One region of the Planococcus sp. APC 3906 genome, then DNA from elsewhere that is predicted to be linked to it. Evidence: riboswitches for the same ligand, from Rfam matches in the RefSeq annotation. Region 1 holds a riboswitch; the other holds the start of a gene.
The links. Region 1 has a riboswitch for FMN ahead of QMA09_RS09450 (ECF transporter S component). Riboswitches for the same ligand answer to the same signal wherever they lie in the genome.
Positions count from the first base shown of each region.

Region 1 (5,139 bases):
TTCCCGTCGGCAACAAAGCAATTACATCGCCGCCTTCAAGAATTTGGCTGATCACTTCACGCTGCCCCGGACGGAACGATGTAAAGCCATATGTATTGAAAAGCAGTTCCTCTAGTTTCATGAAATGTCCTCCTTCACAGCAAGCGCTAAGCGGATCTGGAAATAACTCGCTTGCGGCAGCATCTCCTTAATATCCCGCAGGCGTTTGGTATTGCGCTGTGCGCTTATTTTCGTGATGCTGCGAAATAGATCCTGCGGAATGAAAACGGTATAGTCGAAAGCCGGATCGTTCATGGCCAATTCCACGAAATGGTCTTCAATCGTGCTCGTTTTCAATTGCCGGACAGCCGCAATTTCATCAAGGGATAATCCCTGCTTAAATAATTTATCGGTGCGTTCTGCCGATTCAGTTAGTGATGACCGCTGGACGACTCCGTTCAATAGCGGCGAAAAAACCGGAAAATCGCCGCCTTCCAAAACTTCAAGCCAGGCGTGCAGAGTTTCGATGACCGCCAGCTGGACGTCCAAAATATGCAGCCCTTTTCCAGCAGCTATCTGCTCCCACGTCAAACCGCTTAAGCGAAGTCCCGTCAGCCGCTGCATCAACATCATTTTGTTTTCTTCAGCTACATTTGCTGCTCCGAGGCTATCGTGCAGTTCTTTTCTAAAGCGGCCGGCAATTCCAGAATCCCGAAAATTGATGCGAACCAAGTATTCTTTCACCCACGCCTGCAGATCGACTGCATTATGCACCGGGTCGAAGCTGTATACGCTCTGGCTCGTATGCGACAAAGTTTGGACAATTAATGACAGGCGATTCAAAAAGAGGATTTCATTGCCGCGGTATTTCCAGCCGTTGAGTTTGCTTGGTGGAATCTTCATACCCAAAGCAGCTTCGGACAAATCGATGACCTGCTCATTGGGGCGCAGCAGATTGCGAGCAAAAAGGCTTTGTATCACCTCATCATATGCATTCTTATCCAACTTCGGCATCACTGCGAAATAAGGGTGAAGCCGATAATAGCCGATGTCCTGAATCGTCTGTCCGGACTTCTTGCCTTTGATCATATGGAAGGGCGAAGACACGGTTCTTTCAAGATTTACGGCTTTCATAATTGAAATGACAAGTTCTTCAAAAAGCAAGTGGCGCCCTCCTGACGGTTTTTTGTTGAAAAACTGAACAAACACCTTTAGAATGAATACGGTAGTAAAAATGAACTTGTTCGGAGATAAAGGAGAGGGAAACTAATATGGCTAAGTATACCATTGTCGATAAGGATACTTGTATCGCTTGCGGCGCTTGCGGAGCAGCTGCACCTGATGTTTATGATTATGACGACGAAGGAATCGCGTTTGTTATTCTAGATGATAACATGGGGACTTCCGCAGTTCCAGACGAATTGGAAGAAGACATGGAAGATGCGTTCGAAGGCTGCCCAACTGATTCTATTAAAGTATCAGATGCACCATTCGACGGAGATGCCCTTAAATACGAAGATTGATTTGATCTGCAACAGACAGCGCCGAAGCTTAAAAGCTCCGGCGCTTTTTTATATATTGGAAAATGTAGACGATATTACGCAAAACAGCCCGCTAAAACATATGCTCCTGCATAGCTGCGCTGCTTCGTCGCAAAGATATGCCCTAACTACTTTCGGCCATATCTTTCCTGCGGGCTTGCGCCGAACTAACTCGTGCTAAAGCCCGAGTGGATTTCGGCACTTCATCGCTTCACTGCTCCCTTGGGAGTCGGACTGTTTTGCTCCATATCTGATTATCAGCAAGAATATGCAGGTTTTTAATTTTTCAGCCACTTAAATAAAAGAAATAATTCGCTATTAAGAAATACCTTTGAATGAAGCGGAAGGCGGCGACTCCTGCGGGATCAGTGGGTCAATGGAGACCCCGGAAGCCCGCGCAAAGCGGGCTGAGGAGGCTTCATGCCCACCCCGCGGAAAGCGTCCGCCTAGAGCGAAATGAAAAGCTTATTACATACAAAAAGGCACCGAAGCAGCAATCGCTCGGTGCCTTTGTTCTATTTATTGTGGCAGGTAATAGCGCCGCTGTTTTTCGATCCATGTGTGCATGCTGCTGAACATGAGCAGGACAACCGCAGTCAAGGCCAAGCCTTTGATCAGGTTGAACGGCAGAATCCCAAGAACAATCGTGCCGAAAAGCGCGTTGCCTGTTTGTGCAGGCATGTTCAGGAAGTACGTGTACATTGGCAAGAACACCAAGTAGTTCAGCAAGCTCATGCCGATTGCCATTGATAGCGTACCAGCAGCAAGGCCAAATACCATGCCTTTTTTAGATGAGAATTTACGGTAGATGACATATACCGGCAGGATGAACAAAATGCTTGTCGCAAAGTTCGCCATATGCCCTACAGGCACTCCGGTCGGGCTTCCAGCAAATAACCAATCCAGCACGTTTTTGAAAAACGCGACGAGGATTCCGGCCACTGGCCCCATTGTGATTGCGGCGATCAAAGCCGGCACATCACTAAAATCAACTTTTAAAAATGCAGGTAAAGCTGGCAGCGGGAAGTTGAACAGCATTAAAATAAATGAAATGCTGCTCAACATTCCGATTGCAACCATCGATTGCAATTTTTTGTTCTTCATATTCCTCTCTCCTTGTCGTGATTCACCAGAAGAAAGGCTTGGACAATGCAGCCGTACAATAAAACCCTTAAGCAACGAGCGCTTAAGGGAGAAAAAGGCACATTTAATAAACGTATCGCCCAGTTATAGGCGGCACTGTCCGCACCTTCACCTTCTCCCATCCAGACTATACTGTCGGCTTTGGAATCTCACCAAATCCTGCTTTTTACGGCTCGCGGGCTTATGAACAATGTTCAATTACCGCCGGTAGGGACTTTCACCCTGCCCCGAAGATGAATCGATATTTTATTTTACATCCTAATTCTAGTGTAAAGAAGCTGTAATGTAAACAAGAATGCTCAATAATTTGCCTGCACGCCCACTATTTGGACGTTTGAGGGGCATTTGCTTTAATTGAAAATGCGAAAAGCCATCGTCCGGGCAATCCGGACAATGGCTTTGGCTGATTAAAAGGAAGAATTCACTTCACTTTCCACGCTGCCCCGTTTGGAGCAACCGGTTCCGGAAGCGGGCGGCTCAGGTCCAAACCGCTCCATTCCTGTTGTTTGGTGTTTTCAAGCTGAACGGTTTTGTCGAACGCTTTCGCTGTCAGCGCCAAGCTTTCAAGCATGCGCGCCCCCTCTGCCTCTTCGAGCGACCCGAAATCGAATTCCGCTGTGAATTCAATGGTAACAGACATGTCCGTCTCGGTTACCGTATAGTCAATGGTTTCAGGAATTGTATTCTGGTGCAAATCTGACGGTGAAAATTTCAGGGCTTCCACCGCTTCTTTTGCAGTAGCGTGCGGCATATTATAGCCTGGCACCAAATATGTTTCGCCTCCATCAGTGGTGTGGGCATAATAGGCGACGTTTTCAACCGCTGGTTTTACAGGTTCCATCGGTCCGATCTGGTCGAAATTCGCCGGAGTGCCATCTTCATTTTGAATGAGGATTTCATCGGCATCCGTGAACGTTTCCTGCAGCGACGCTATATAAACTTCATAGCTTGCAGATGCTAAATCGTATTGGTGGTCTGCAGGCAATAAATGCTTGACCGTGCGGCCTTCCATCGATAATTGCCCAAGGTAAGGGTGGTATTCATTGAAACCGATAGCCTTTTCATCAATCTGGCTGGCGTATTTATTGTAAAGCTCCACGGAATTTGGCGCTGTATTGCCGAAATCACTGGCGATTTGGGCATCGGGTATCAAAAAGCCGACTGGAATGACCATCGCGTTTTCAGTCAGGCCAATGGTGAACAGTGTAAATCCTTCCAGCTCTTCTTCATAAACGGCAGTTCGCGCCGATTGCGGATTGTCATCTTGATACGTCGTAGCCGACTCTTCTGATGCGGCAGGTTCTTGTCCATCACTGCCCGAGCTGCCGCTTGACTCTTCTTTTGCCGAATCCGCCGACTCCGCTTCTTGGGTCGAAGCTTCCTGTGCTTCGTCAGCAGTGCTTTCTGCATTTTGCTCGTTCAGCGTGAACGCGCTGTCGATGCCATTCTGATTTAGAATGGATGCGACCAAAAATCCGATTGTGATGAAAGCAAGGGCGGCAACAAGCAACGGCAGCCAACGTTTCGGCTGTTTTTTCACCGCCGCTTTCTTATCCAGACGGCTATAGACTTCTTCTTTCGTCCGGTCATCCCGGATTGTGGGGAAATCCCGCAACAAATTTTCGATGTGGTCATCGTCCCATCTGTTATTCGGCATTCATTGCTCCCCCTTCCTTTGCGCTTATTTTTTCACGCAACGATTTAATGGCGCGATGTTGAGTGGTTTTGACTTTGCCTTCTGTCCACCCGAGCACATCTGCCGTTTCAGCAATCGATAAATCTTGGAAAAACCGCATGATGATGACCATTTTCTGATCACCCGTGCACTCATCAAGCATTGTATAAAGAAGGATTTTGTCCTCGTTCAGTTCAGCTACTTCTTCAGGAATACGTTCTTTTGAAACCAGCTGCTGCGTTTCCCAATCGAAAAAATCCGTCGAATGCTTTTTCCTGACCGCCGTTTTTCGGAAATGGTCGATCGCCACGTTTTTGGCAATGGAAAAAAGCCAGGTCTTTTCAGAGCTCTTGCCCTCAAAGCGGTCATAAGCCCGGAACACCCGAATGTATACCTCGTGCATCAAATCTTCGGATAAGTGCCTGTTTTTCACCAGATAAATCAGGAACTGGAATACATCCTGATGGTACTCGTCGTATAGGCGATGGAAAACGGAGTCATTCATATACTCCCCCCGTTCGTAGATTAGTCGTTCTCCTCCACATAAAGTTACATTTTTTTCAGCGGCAATAAAAAGATGAAGGAAGTGCCTTTGCCGACTTCGCTTTCTGCGGAGATTTTGCCGCTATGGGCATTGATGATGTTGCTGGCGATGGCGAGGCCGAGGCCGGTTCCGCCTTTGCCGAGTGTCCGTGCTTTGTCCGCTTTATAGAAGCGTTCAAAAACGTATTGCAGATCTTCTTCCGGTATGCCGACACCGGTATCGTTCACTGCTATTTTTGCGTAGCCTTGTTGTTGTTC
Region 1 is NZ_JASDCW010000013.1:72,081-77,219, reverse strand. Features, by position in the region: gene QMA09_RS09465 (RecQ family ATP-dependent DNA helicase) at 1-121, opposite strand, end outside; gene QMA09_RS09460 (YpbB family protein) at 118-1,143, opposite strand; gene QMA09_RS09455 (ferredoxin) at 1,251-1,502, shown strand; gene QMA09_RS09450 (ECF transporter S component) at 2,040-2,624, opposite strand; FMN riboswitch at 2,770-2,902, opposite strand; gene QMA09_RS09445 (GerMN domain-containing protein) at 3,085-4,320, opposite strand; gene sigX (RNA polymerase sigma factor SigX) at 4,310-4,843, opposite strand; gene QMA09_RS09435 (ATP-binding protein) at 4,888-5,139, opposite strand, start outside.

Region 2 (5,139 bases), on a different contig from region 1:
CCTTCCGCCTGGCAATGCCGAACCAGGTAAAACGTTTTCTCCGAACCCTTCATCTAAACTCCCCCTTAACGCCTTCACAAATTCTGCCATATTCATTCCATTATAAGGCTTTTTGGGAGATTCGTCTTTTTTTCGCCTTCCGGTTGAACCGCCATTATTCGCAAAAGCGATGGAAGGTATGGATACCAGTTTCCGCTCATATCTTGGTTCTTATGTTATTCCCTTTTTATCCGATTTTTAAGCAAAAAAACTCCAGGCAATTAGCCTGGAGTAAACGATTATAGTTTTTTCATCAAATTCGCCATTTCAATGGCTCCAGCAGCAGACTCCCAGCCTTTATTGCCAGCTTTCGTCCCTGCACGCTCAATCGCCTGTTCGATCGAATCTGTTGTCAAGACGCCAAATATGACCGGAATATCCGATTGGTCGCTAGCCCGCGATACGCCTTTTGCGACTTCGCTGCAGACGTAATCGAAATGCGGTGTCGCCCCTCGGATAACGGTGCCGAGTGTGATGACTGCGTCATAGTTGCCGCTGACCGCCATTTTTTTAGCAACCAACGGAATTTCGAATGCGCCCGGCACCCATGCAATTCCGACATCTTCCGCTTTCACGCCGTGCCGCTTCAAAGCATCTTCCGCTCCGCTCAGTAATTTGCTGGTGATGAATTCATTGAAGCGCCCGACCACAATGCCGATGCGCAGCCCTTCTCCATTTAAATAACCTTCAAAATGATTTGCCATGTCCATTTCTCCTTTAGAAATTCAGCAAGTGGCCGAGTTTCGATTTTTTTGTTTTCATGTATGCTTCATTGTCCTTGTTGGTCGGCATTTCAATCTGCAGCCGCTCGACCACTTCGAGTCCGTAGCCGCCGATGCCCGCAATTTTCCGCGGGTTGTTGGTCAGCAATTTCATCTTCTGGACGCCAAGGTCCCGCAGGATTTGCGCACCGATTCCGTAATCGCGCAAATCGTCGGCAAAGCCGAGTTTTTCGTTGGCTTCCACCGTGTCATAGCCCTGTTCCTGCAATTCGTAAGCTTTCAGTTTATTGATCAGGCCGATGCCGCGCCCTTCCTGCCTCATATACAGCAAAACTCCGGCTCCGGCATCGTTGATCTGTTTAAGGGCGGCATGCAGCTGCGTGCCGCAATCGCATTTATGCGAACCGAAGACGTCTCCCGTCAGGCATTCCGAATGGACGCGCACGAGCACCGGGGTGTCAGGATCGATTTCCCCTTTCACCAATGCCACGTGGTCTTGTCCGGTGAGCACTTCGGTATAGCCGACAGCGCGGAAATCACCGTAATCCGTAGGCAATTGAACTTCCACTTCGCGTTTGATCAATTTTTCGTTTTTGCGCTTATAGGCGATCAAATCCTGGATGGTCAAAATGCCCATGCCGAGGCGTTTTGCGACTTCCTGCAAATCATCGACGCGCGCCATTGTGCCGTCAGCATTCATAATTTCGCAAATGACGCCAGCCGGTGTAGAGCCTGCCAATTTCGCCAGGTCCACAGCCGCTTCCGTATGCCCAGCCCGGCGCAGTACGCCGCCTTTTTTTGCAATCAGCGGAAAAATATGGCCGGGGCGCTTGAAGTCAGATGGCTTTGCAGCCGGATCAAGCAGACCCATGATCGTATGCGACCGTTCAAAAGCGCTGATGCCTGTCGTTGTTTCGCGGTGGTCGATGCTGATGGTGAAGGCGGTGCCGTACTCATCCGTGTTGTTGTCGGTCATCAAACCGATCTTCAAGCGTTTGGCAATTGTTTCCTCCACAGGGACGCAGATCAAGCCGCGGCCTTCCGTCGCCATCAAATTGACGATTTCCGGTGTAGCGAATTCCGCCAAGGCGATAAAATCGCCTTCATTTTCCCTGTTTTCATCATCAATGACGATGATCGCTTTGCCGTTTTTCAAATCATGGACAGCTTCTTCAACTGTATAGAACATTTTTCCGCCTCCATTAAAATCCGTTTTCCGCAAGCCAGCTGCGGCTGATTTTCGGTTCTGCCGTCTGGATGCGTTCTGTGTACTTCGCCAGCATATCGCATTCGATGTTGACGGATTCGCCGATTCCTTTAGCACCCAGCAGCGAATCTTCCTGTGTGGTGGGAATCAGTGAAATTGTTACGGTGTTATGGCCGAGGCCGAAAATCGTCAGCGATGTGCCGTCGACCGCAATCGAACCTTTCATCATCATGTACTTCATGAGTTCGGGTTTGACTTCGATCGACTTCGTCACCGCATTCGCCTCTTTTTTGACCGAACGGATGACACCCACGCCGTCAATATGGCCGCTGACAAAATGGCCGCCGAATCTGCCATTTGCAGGCATTGCACGCTCAAGGTTGACCTTTGAACCGCTTTTCAGCCCGTGCATTGTAGAGGACTTGACCGTTTCCGGGATGACGTCGACCGTAAAAGTGCTTTGCGCCAATGAAGACACAGTCAAACAGACGCCATTGATGGAGATGCTGTCTCCACGTTTGGCGTCTTCTAAAACAAGCGAACACGAAATGGTCAGCTCCATTGCCTGGGGCTTTGACCGCACAGATGCTACGCGGCCCACTTCTTCCACAATTCCGGTGAACATTGAATCACGCTCCTTTGTAAAAGCCATGAAGCTCCGATGCTGCGGTCCAATGACCGCATTAAATTAGGTACTGCTAAAAGGATTCTTTCCACCAAGGGGCAGTCGGGTGGCAAGGAAAGGAATTTCTATAGGGGATTTGCAAGCCGCATCAAAGGCACGCCGAATAAACTCTATTTCGTTGTCAGAAACGGAGCCGTGCCGTTAAAGAGCTAAAAAAAGGGTACGACAAAATAAGCGCTCGAATTCTTCTCCCATCCAGACTTTCACTGTCGGTGCCGGATTTTCACCAGCTCCACCGCCTTGAAAAACACCCAGCCGCTTTCTGGCTGGACATCTTTTCAAGATCGGGTCACGGACTTACAGTTCTCTGCTCACCGCCGGTAAGGAATTTCACCTTGCCCCGAAGAATTCGATTCGATTAATTGTCCATTTCATAGTAGCATAAAAAAGAGAAAACTTCGCAGATTTCTGATTTTGCGGAAGACAGGGGGAGAAATGATGCCGCATACACAAAAGGTCTTAGGGCTTCAAGTCGATGAAGAAACAAGATGCGTTCATTGGCATTCGGAAATTGATCGGATCGCTATCAAATTTTATTGCTGCGGATTGTATTACGCATGCTTCGAATGCCACGAAGCGACCGGCTGCGGAAAAGCCGCGGTTTGGCCGAAGGAGCGGTTCGATGAAAAAGCCGTGCTTTGCGGATCCTGCGGCCATCAATTGGCCATCCAGGAATACCTCGAATGTGCGTCGGTATGCCCGTCATGCAACAGCCGCTTCAACCCCGGCTGCAGCCTCCATAAGCATCTTTATTTTGCCTGAGCGCCGCTTTGAAGGCAAAAAAAAAGAGCGTCAGCCGCTCTTTTCAGCAGCTTTCACTCGTAAAGACATGACGATTTGTTCGCCTTTGGAACGCATCAGGCGCCTCCCGGTATCTTCAAATCCGGCCCGTTGGTAAATGCGCTGAGCCGGCGTGTTGCGTGCATTGACGCCAAGCACCACTTCGTCAGCCTCGGGGAACTCTTGGCGGATAAAATCAGGCAGTGCATAAATCGAACCTGTCGCGATGCCCTGCCCTTGGAAAGCCGGATCCACGGAGTAGCCCCTCAGAAGCAAGGTATGCGGGTTATCGGAATAGGCTTTGCGGTCATCCGATTCATCGAGTTCAAAAAAACCTGCCACTTGGCCGCGTGCTTTGATAACGATGAAATGCTTCAGCGGATTTTCCGCATCCCGCCGGATGATATCCTGCGGCAAACCGGTAAATTCCCGCTGCTCCGAAGGCAGGTCGTATTGAACGTCCACTTTCGGCGTATAGCAATGCAATGTGACTTCTTTTTTCCTGATCACCGTAAACGCCTCCTGAATGGTCTATTAAAGCGCATCTTCTGCAATGATGACATGTTCGATACTGTCAGGGAGCTCTTTTAAGCCGGAACGCAGAAATTCCGGATAAAGCTCGACTTGGCCGATTTCACTAAGCGGCATCCATTGATAGGTCAGGCGTTCGCCTTCAGGTCCGAAAAAAGGGCCTTCACGGAAATGGCTGGCGCCTTCCACTGGCTCCACTTCGTAATAAAAACCGAGTTCATGATACTGCTTCGCATTGTAGGTGAAAAAGTTTTCTGCCACCCACAACAGCCGGCTGGCAGACACCGCTGTATCCAGCTCTTCAGCCATTTCCCTCACCAGGCAGCTTTTCGAGTCCTCCAGCATTTCCGCCCGTCCGCCGGGCAGCGCCCAATAGGACTCTTTTGTCTGCTTGTGCAGCAAAACGTGGCCATTCTCGATCCACACTGCGGCCACACGGTAATTGAAAACCTGTGTCTCCATTTTAAACGATGTATCCAAATGGGTACCTCCTCATTCTTTTTCCAGCGTCACCGCTACAACTTCCGGCAGATTGAAAACCCTGACCGGAAATCCGCTATTCCCAAGGCCGCGGCTTAAAACAAGCTGTGTGCTGTCTTTACGGAAAATCCCTTCGGTCATCGTTGGAAACCATCCTTGCCCAGGCGCGATCAAACCGCCAAGACCCGGTATGCGTACCTGTCCGCCATGGGCATGGCCGGCGAATACCAAATCAATGCCCTGTTCCACGTAAATACTGAACATTTCCGGCCGGTGCGCCAATAGCAATGTGAAGTCGTCCGTCAATGCCGTTTCGGCTAATGCATCTCTCGTAAAGTCCTCTTCCGTCAAATCGACATTGAACAACGGGTCGTTGATGCCGGCAATCTGCACCGTTTCCCCGCCTTCTTCCCATTGCACCTTGTCGTTCATCAATACAGTAACACCGCGCTCTTCCAGCGCCGCTGTAATTTCGTCGATTTTATTGACCGCCACTTCATGATTGCCAAGCACAAAATACACTTCGCTCATCTCAACCAACGCGTCAACCAGCGTCAAACTGGTTTCCAGATCGTAGCGGTTGCTGTCGATCAAATCCCCTGTCAGGAAAATGGCATCCGGGTCGGCAGCTTCCACTTTTTCAATCAACGATGACTGCCCTTTTCCGAAATTGGCGTTGTGGAGATCCGATACCT
Region 2 is NZ_JASDCW010000001.1:61,911-67,049, reverse strand. Features, by position in the region: gene QMA09_RS00360 (histidine phosphatase family protein) at 1-53, opposite strand, end outside; gene ribH (6,7-dimethyl-8-ribityllumazine synthase) at 279-743, opposite strand; gene QMA09_RS00350 (bifunctional 3,4-dihydroxy-2-butanone-4-phosphate synthase/GTP cyclohydrolase II) at 757-1,950, opposite strand; gene ribE (riboflavin synthase) at 1,964-2,593, opposite strand; FMN riboswitch at 2,833-3,005, opposite strand; gene QMA09_RS00340 (CHY zinc finger protein) at 3,092-3,415, shown strand; gene QMA09_RS00335 (GNAT family N-acetyltransferase) at 3,446-3,943, opposite strand; gene QMA09_RS00330 (NUDIX hydrolase) at 3,968-4,444, opposite strand; gene QMA09_RS00325 (metallophosphoesterase) at 4,457-5,139, opposite strand, start outside.
Region 2: it holds a riboswitch for FMN, as region 1 does, so the genes downstream of both, ribE (riboflavin synthase) here and QMA09_RS09450 (ECF transporter S component) in region 1, are expected to answer to the same signal.